2 regions of the Aeribacillus sp. FSL M8-0235 genome follow, and region 2 is predicted to be linked to the other one. Evidence: predicted binding sites of a transcription regulator. Region 2 holds the regulator's gene; the other holds the start of a gene.
The links. Region 2 encodes NrdR, which represses ribonucleotide reductase genes. Its sites were predicted from a motif close to AACACNATATATNGTGTT; they were not measured.

Region 1 (4,437 bases), 310 kb from region 2:
TCATTCAATACATTTTCTTCCGCTTTTAATGTCAGGACTTGGGTATCACGGCTTCCGTCTACATAAACAGTTCCGCCTTTTGCTCCGCCCTTCCATAGGCGCTCATATACTTTTTGCACTTGATCAACTGTATAGCCTTTCGGTGCATTTACTGTTTTGGAAAGGCTTGAATCGACCCATCGTTGAATGATGCATTGCACATCGGCATGAGCTTCAGGCGACAAGTCCATCGCTGACACAAACCAATGCGGTAAATGATTCGGGTCAGCTTCCGGATGTTCATTTAAATATTCTTGAACGATATCCGCTTTTACTTCAATAAATTTGCCAAGACGCCCGCTTCGGTAGTATGAGAAGGAGAAATATGGCTCAAGACCTGTAGAAACGCCAACCATAGTGCCAGTTGATCCTGTCGGTGCTACCGTCAGCAAATGCGAGTTGCGAATACCATATTTTAAAATGTTTTCGCGAATATCTTCCGGCATTTTTTTCATATATCCTGTATTAATGAAGGCTTGTCTTAATTTTTGCGTCTCTTCCTCCGTTTCGCCGACTAGGAACGGGAAGCTGCCTTTTTCTTTTGCCAGTTCTATTGATGCCCGGTATGCGGTCGTTGCAATTACCTTAAACACTTCATCAACAAGCTTGTTGCCGTCCTCTGCTCCATATTCTTTTTCGCAGTAGATAAGCAAGTCCGCCAAACCCATAACGCCTAAGCCGATGCGCCGTTCACCCAGCGCTTGCTTTTTGTTTTCTTCGAGAAAATAAGGCGTAGCATCAATGACATTATCTTGCATTCTGACGCCGATTTCCACAGTTCGTTTGAGCTTTTCATAGTCAACAGCTTTCTTTTCCTTGTCGACCATCTTCGCCAAGTTTACTGCTGCTAAGTTGCAGACGGAATATGGTGCAAGAGGCTGTTCACCGCACGGATTTGTTGCAACAACCTTTTGACCGTATGCTCTTGCGTTCGTCATATCATTGGCATTGTCAATGAAGAAAATACCTGGCTCCGCTGAATAGGTTGCACAAATGTTAATCAGCTTCCAAAGCTCTCTTGCGCGAATTTTGCGGTACACGCGCACGCGATGCCCCATTTTCTCCCATTCGCGCACATCGCCAACTTTATGCCATTCTTCATTGTAAATCTTCATTTCTTCATCATTGTAGCTTTCCACATCTGGGAAGCGAAGCTCATACTCCCGATCTTCTTCCACTGCTTCCATAAACTCTTTCGTCAAGCAGACAGAAATGTTAGCGCCTGTTAAAAATTCCGGATTATGAACAGTATATGTTCCTCCGACTCGAAGCTTTAATTCCGCCTCTCTAATAACAGCGTCTGAAAAGCCTCCTTTGCCCGGAACATTTTTAAAGTTGACAATTCCTTGATACATGTCGCGCTCTTGCTGTGTAAGAGGAACAAATTTGAGCTTGTCTTCAGCCGCCTTCTTAATTCCTTCATCATTTGTATTTTCAATTAAGTAGCGCAAAATGCGCGGGTTTTGCATTTTGGAAACGATAAATTCAATGATGTCAGGATGCCAGTCGGCCAGCATAATCATTTGGGCTCCTCGCCGTGAGCCACCTTGTTCAACAAGATGGGTTAATTTTGCAATGTCATCCAGCCACGACACAGATCCTGATGATTTGCCGTTTACACCTCGGGCTAATGTGTTTCTTGGTCTCAATGTTGAACCGTTCGTACCGACACCGCCTCCGCGGCTCATAATTTCCATTACTTGTTTGCGGTGTTCAGAGATCCCTTCACGGGAATCTTTTACAAAGGGCATGACATAGCAGTTAAAATACGTCACTTCGGTTCCTGCTCCTGCGCCGTAAAGAACCCGGCCAGCCGGAATAAAATGCAGATTGACGAGCTCTTGATAAAATTTTTCAAACCATTCTTTTCTTTTTTCTTCTGTTTTTTCAACAGCAGCAAGACCTGTTGCATTTCTTTTGGCAATTTGTTCATAAAAAATTTCAAGCGGTTTTTCGATAACATCTAAAGAGCGAACGATGATTCCCGTCTCCCGTTCTTCAGGCTTTTCAAGAGTATGACGAAACTCTTCTTCGACCTGAACCTTTGCCTTTTTATTTTCCCAATCAATTTCTTTAATGTAGCCTAGCCCTCTTGCAGGAAATTTTGGATCTTCCTTGATCGTCAGCACTACAAAATCGCCTTCAGATAGCGTAATTTTTTCAGTGTCTTTAAATGAATACCTGTCCAGCATTACAAGGCGCGAAACACCTTTGTGCGTGATTTTCATATCTTCCGTAATCGGATGCACCTGCGGGAAAAGGCTGATATCTTTATTCAGCTTCTCCACATCAATTTTCATTTTCTCATTCAGCGCCACTGTCATATTCACAACTCCCTTAAAAATATCGTACTTGATATACGTTACCACATTTAGATGATATTATCAACGAAAAAATAACAATATATTGTGCTAAAGAACATTTGTTTGCTCTATATATTGTATGATATACGCTACATTATGAAAATGTCAAATGTAAAACTAACCAAAAAAAGAAGCAAGGAAAAGAAATTTAATGATCTTAGAATCATTCCGGCGGTATTTGAAGAAATTTGTCAGTTGCAGTTTTTGAAAACACATCGGCACCTTAATTTACAAGCAACGATCCATTTCATTTTGATCATACAAAAAACGGCATGTTCGCCGCTTCATCTTCTAAAATTCCATTCTTCTGTTTCATATTTCTCTTTAGCCAGTTTTTTCACATACTCTTCTTGTTCGCTAGACAATTGGTACGGTCTCAACTCAATATCAAGCCCGTATTCAAACCCTTTTTTAAAGGCGCTCCATGCCTCTTCCATTGTGACTGGAGTTTCTCTAAGGTCGTTGATCGCCACCGCTTTATTTTTAAAGTTTTTCTCTAATCTTTCCCTGACTCGCTCATTAGGATATTTAAACAAGTCGAACAGCAGCTTTTCATCTAAATCTAGCAATATCGAGCCGTGCTGCAGGATAACGCCTTTCTGGCGAGTTTGGGCACTCCCGGCAACTTTTCTTCCTTCAACTACCAGCTCATACCAAGACGGTGCATCAAAGCATACAGATGACCGCGGATTTTTCAAATGCTGTTTTTCTTCATCCGTTCTTGGAATTGCAAAATGAGCGTCTAAGCCTAACAAGCGAAATCCATGCAAAATTCCTTCCGAAATTACACGATAAGCCTCTGTCACGGTTTTGGGCATTCGCGGATGATCTTCGGATACGATGACGCTATATGTAAGCTCCTTGTCATGCAGCACGCCCCTTCCGCCTGTTGGTCTTCGTACAAAGCCAAGGCCGTGTCGTCTTACAGCATCCATATCAATTTCTTTTTCAACCTTTTGAAAATAGCCGATGGATAATGTCGGCGGATTCCATCCGTAAAAACGAATCGTCGGAGCGATTTTTCCTTCACTGTGCCAGTCCAATAAAGCTTCATCAAGAGCCATATTGTAAAAAGGGGATGAAAAGCCAGAATCAATATAATTCCATAATTCTTTTCCCATATCGCAACCCTCTTTATTTTATATTTGCTTTTTTAGTCTATCAAATGAAGAGGATATTGTTAAATAAAACGCCCGAAAAGAAATGACATTTCCATTCTTGTTTTATATAATAAATGTTGTCCAACATTCGTATGTATGTTCACATGAACTTCAAACAAATAAATTCAAACAAATAAAAAGGAGTCGAACAAGCGTGGAATGGTCATTGCTCATTCTTGCAGCTATTATCATTTATTTTTTGGCCACATTTTTATATCAAAAAAAGATTATGAAAGGATTAACGGAGGAAGAATTTAAAGCCGGCTATCGGAAAGCGCAGCTCATCGATGTGCGGGAGCCGAATGAATTTGAAGGTGGCCACATTTTAGGAGCAAGAAATATTCCCCTTTCCCAATTGAGACAGCGCTATAAAGAAATCCGCCCAGACAAACCGGTTTATTTATATTGCCAGTCAAGTGCAAGAAGCGGGCGAGCCGCACAAATGCTGAAGAAAAAAGGCTATCAGGAGCTCTATTATTTAAAGGGCGGCTTTAAAAAGTGGACTGGAAAAATTAAAAAAGGGAAATAAAATCAAGTATAAAAGATAAGGATTCGCAAAACGCGAATCCTTACTTTTTTTCATATTTTAATATCGGATTTCTTGCTGCGAGTGTTTCATCGAGCCTTTTGACGACTGTTGTATGAGGAGCTTCTTGAACGATTTCCGGTTCTTCCTCCGCTTCTTTAGCAATTTGAATCATCGCTTCGATAAAGGCATCCAATGTTTCCTTCGATTCCGTTTCAGTCGGTTCAATCATCATGCATTCTTCAACATTGAGCGGAAAATAAATTGTCGGCGGATGATACCCGAAATCGAGAAGCCTTTTTGCAATATCAAGCGCACGGACACCGAGCTTCTTTTGCCGTTTCGCAGA
Region 2 (4,437 bases):
GAGAAGTGGTAGAAGTCGGCAAAAAAGCATATACAGAGATCGTAAATGCTTTCGGAAAAGAAATATTAAACGAAGACTTAACGATCAACCGAGCTCGATTAGGCTCCATTGTATTTCAAAACGAAGATAAGCGGGAGAAGCTAAACAGTATTGTACATCCTGAGGTCAGGCTGGAAATGAAAAGGCGACAGGAACAATTGATCTCAGAAGGTGCGAAAGCAGTAGTTCTTGATATTCCCCTTCTATTTGAAAGCAATTTGAAGCATTTAGTGGATAAAGTGATTGTTGTTTATACGGGAGAAAAAAATCAACTGGAACGATTAATGAAAAGGAATAATTTTTCGAAGAAAGAAGCTTTATCACGCATCAATGCACAAATGCCTTTGAAAGAAAAAGTAAAATTTGCCGATGCAGTGATCAATAATGATGGAACATTAGAAGAAACGGAACAGCAATTGGAAAACATTCTCATGAATTGGGGAATTGGTTAATCCGCTCGTGAATAGAGCGGTTTTTTTTATTTTTAGTATATATTTTTTAAGAAACGATTAAAATAATTGTTTCGTTATTTTATAAATATGATATACTAATTAACAGAATAGGAGATAAAAAGTGTAACATAATGCCGGAAGGGGATATTCACATGAGTGCTAAGGTTGCCATTAACGGTTTCGGCCGAATTGGCCGAATGGTATTCAGAAAAGCAATTTTAGAAGGAGATTTGAATATCGTAGCAATCAATGCAAGCTATCCAGCAGAAACATTGGCTCATTTAATTAAATACGATACAAACCATGGGAAATTTGAAGGAGAAGTCATTCCAAAAGAAGATCATTTAATTGTAAATGGCCATAAAGTGCTTCTTTTGAACAATCGAAATCCTATTGAACTTCCCTGGAAAGATCTAGATGTGGACATAGTGATTGAAGCGACAGGAAAATTCAACTCCCGTGAAAAAGCGATGATGCATGTTGAGGCAGGGGCGAAGAAAGTCATTTTAACAGCACCTGGAAAAAATGAAGATGTAACGATTGTTATCGGTGTAAACGAAGAACAATATGATCCTGACAACCATGTCATTATTTCGAATGCTTCTTGCACAACAAACTGTCTAGCGCCTGTTGCAAAAGTTCTTGATGAACAGTTTGGCATTGAATATGGTTTAATGACCACTGTCCACGCATATACGAACGATCAAAGAAATATTGATAATCCGCATAAAGATTTAAGAAGAGCGCGAGCGTGCGCCCAATCAATCATTCCGACAACTACCGGTGCAGCAAAAGCGATCGGTTTAGTTTTACCGCAATTAAAAGGAAAATTGCACGGTCTTGCATTAAGAGTGCCTACACCAAACGTCTCCCTCGTAGACTTTGTTGTAGATCTAAAACGCGATGTGACCGTTGAAGAGGTAAATGAAGCGTTTATCCAAGCTTCTCAAGGAAAGCTGAAGGGGATATTAGATTTTTCTTCAGAACCGCTCGTATCGGTTGACTACAACACAAACCCGCACTCTGCTATTGTCGACGGTTTAACGACAATGGTTATGGGAACAAGAAAGGTAAAAGTGCTTGCATGGTATGATAATGAATGGGGCTACTCTTGCCGCGTTGTGGATTTAGCAAAACTTGTAGCAAGCAAATTGAATAAATTGGCCGCAGCTGTATAAAATGATGGGAGGGTTGATCTTTACAAAGATTGACCCTCTTCTTCTTTTTGTTTGGATACTTTTTTCAGCGCAAAATTTTTGACAAAGTATGTTGCAAAAACAAATCAAACCATATATACTATTTTTCGTGAACTTCTTAAACGCAAGGTAATGTGGCTACTTAAAGGGTTAGGACCTCTTTGGACTAACTTTCCCCCGTGGTAGTTAAACATACCAGAGTGCGAAGAATTCATAAAAATTTATAAAGGGGGATCCATGGCTATGGAAACAATGGGACGTCACGTTATCTCTGAGCTGTGGGGATGCGACTTTGATAAGTTGAATGACTTGGAATTTATTGAAAAAACGTTTGTAAATGCAGCATTAAAATCAGGTGCTGAAATCCGGGAGGTTGCGTTTCATAAGTTTGCGCCTCAGGGTGTAAGCGGAGTTGTGATCATTTCAGAGTCACACCTAACAATTCATAGTTTTCCAGAGCATGGATATGCTAGCATTGATGTGTACACTTGCGGTGATTTAAATCCAAATATTGCAGCGGATTACATTTCTGAAGCTTTAGGTGCTCAAACGCGCGAAAATATTGAAATTCCTCGCGGTATGGGTCCTGTTCAAATCAAACAGGGTCAAGCAAAAGCACTTTAAAGTGAAAACAGAATAAAATTTGAATGGAAATGCAAAGAGGTGTCAGCTTTTTACTGCACCTCTTTTTATATTATAATAAAGAATAATATTTCATATTGAATGGTATTTAGAGGCATCTTATTTGTGGCCTCAAAGGACCGAGTTATTCTACCCCCTTCAAAGCCGTTATGAAAAAGAGGCTTTGATGTTTTTAAAATCATTCATTGTAGTGATGTAAAAATAAAAAAGCTTTTATTGGCATGGCTGCCATCACTGTTTGGCGGTTCGAACATCATTTGATTGGACCGGACTGACAGAAATCCATTTCATTCAGTCGAATTATCTATAACAAAAATACAAGAGCTTGAAAGTTTCTTGTCTGATCCAATGCTATTTAATAAGATGTAGGTAGAGCTTTTTTGATTTAGTTAAAAAGATTGGAGCTGGTGATATGAAATGCCCTTCCTGCCACCATTTTGGAACACGTGTTTTAGATTCGCGTCCAGTCGATGAAGGGAGATCAATTCGGAGGCGAAGGGAATGTGAGGAATGTCAATATCGGTTCACAACGTTTGAAAAAGTGGAAGAAATTCCGCTCATCGTTGTGAAAAAGGAAGGAACACGTGAAGAGTTCAGCAGGGAAAAAGTTTTGCGCGGGATGATTAAAGCTTGTGAGAAAAGACCGGTTTCTTTAAAAAAATTGGAAGATGCTGCGCATGATATTGAAAAAGAACTAAGAAATCTAGGTACATCGGAAATATCAAGCGAAACGATCGGCGAAATGGTGATGGACAGACTAGCCGAAATTGATGAAGTCGCATACGTTCGATTTGCTTCTGTTTACAGGCAATTTAAAGATATAAATGTCTTTATTGAGGAATTGAAAGAACTGATCAAAAAAGAACGTTCATAAAAGAGCTGCGAGATTATGACATGCTATTTGGGAAGGTTTTGAAAAAATGATTGGACATCATCACTGGAAAGAGCTGCTGCCTGTTGATCGCTACGTTGTGAAATGTACGAGCAGTTTGATTCATGAATTTGACCGAAAAGTTCTTACATTACTGTACCAGCCCTTAATCGGGCCAAGAACGTTAAACTTATACATGACGCTTTGGAGCGAGCTTGAACAAAACCGTCTTTGGGGGACGGAATCGACCCACCATTTTTTAATGGCTGTTACTCAATCCCCATTAAATGAAATTTATCATGACCGTTTGAAATTAGAAGGAATAGGTCTTTTAAAAACATACCTTGTCGATGAAAGCGAACCGAAAAAATATATTTATGAACTTCAACGACCTCTTTCCCCCAAACAATTTTTTTATGATGGAATGTTGAACATATATTTATATAACAGAGTTGGAAAAACGGTGTACCAAAGATTGAAAAGCTATTTTTCCGATAAATCGGTTGATAGCAACGCCAAAGATGTGACAAGATCATTTCATGAAGTATACCAATCGATCCACCCATCTGAGCTTTCAGCCAATATTGCAATGGAACCCGAGGAAAACGATCAGGAGCTTTTTGATCATGCGCCTGGAGAACCGATTTCGATTCAAAACCAGTCCTTTGATTTTCAATTGTTTTATGCCGGTTTATCAGAGCATATTGTGCCCAAAAAAGCGATCACGCCTGCGGTTAAGGAAGCTGTTGAGAAATTAGCATATGTTTATGGAATTGATCCAATTGAAATGAAAAATCTGGTCATCCGTTCTTTGGATCATGATGAGCAAATTAATTTAGACGAGCTGCGAAAATGGGCGAGGGATTGGTATAAGCTGAATCACGGCAACCGTCTTCCAGAGCTTGTTGATAGGCTTCAGCCTTTGAATCAGCGGGTGAAAGACGAAGAAATTGAACAGTCAAAAGATAAGGAATTAATTCGACAGCTTGAATCCATCTCTCCAAGACAGTTTCTAAAAGATATTTCAGGCGGTATTGAACCGTCCGCAGCGGATTTGAAAATTATTGAAGATGTCATGTTTCAGCAAAAGCTGCTTCCCGGAGTTGTCAACGTTTTAATTTATTATGTCCTGCTAAAAACAAATATGAGATTGTCAAGAGCGTATGTTGAGAAAATTGCCAGCCACTGGGCTCGATTAGGAATTAAAACTGTGAAGGATGCAGTGGATGTGGCGAAA

Region 1: the regulator NrdR is predicted to act here: its motif matches at 2,435-2,452, upstream of NSQ71_RS12215 (vitamin B12-dependent ribonucleotide reductase).

The regions. Positions count from the first base shown of each region.
Region 1 covers NZ_JBBOBW010000001.1:2,518,906-2,523,342, forward strand. The annotation lists gene NSQ71_RS12215 (vitamin B12-dependent ribonucleotide reductase) at 1-2,363, opposite strand, end outside; gene NSQ71_RS12220 (lipoate--protein ligase family protein) at 2,687-3,523, opposite strand; gene NSQ71_RS12225 (rhodanese-like domain-containing protein) at 3,717-4,091, shown strand; gene gcvPB (aminomethyl-transferring glycine dehydrogenase subunit GcvPB) at 4,132-4,437, opposite strand, start outside.
Region 2 covers NZ_JBBOBW010000001.1:2,825,293-2,829,729, reverse strand. The annotation lists gene coaE (dephospho-CoA kinase) at 1-491, shown strand, start outside; gene NSQ71_RS13875 (glyceraldehyde-3-phosphate dehydrogenase) at 644-1,669, shown strand; gene speD (adenosylmethionine decarboxylase) at 1,931-2,311, shown strand; gene nrdR (transcriptional regulator NrdR) at 2,742-3,203, shown strand; gene NSQ71_RS13860 (replication initiation and membrane attachment family protein) at 3,250-4,437, shown strand, end outside.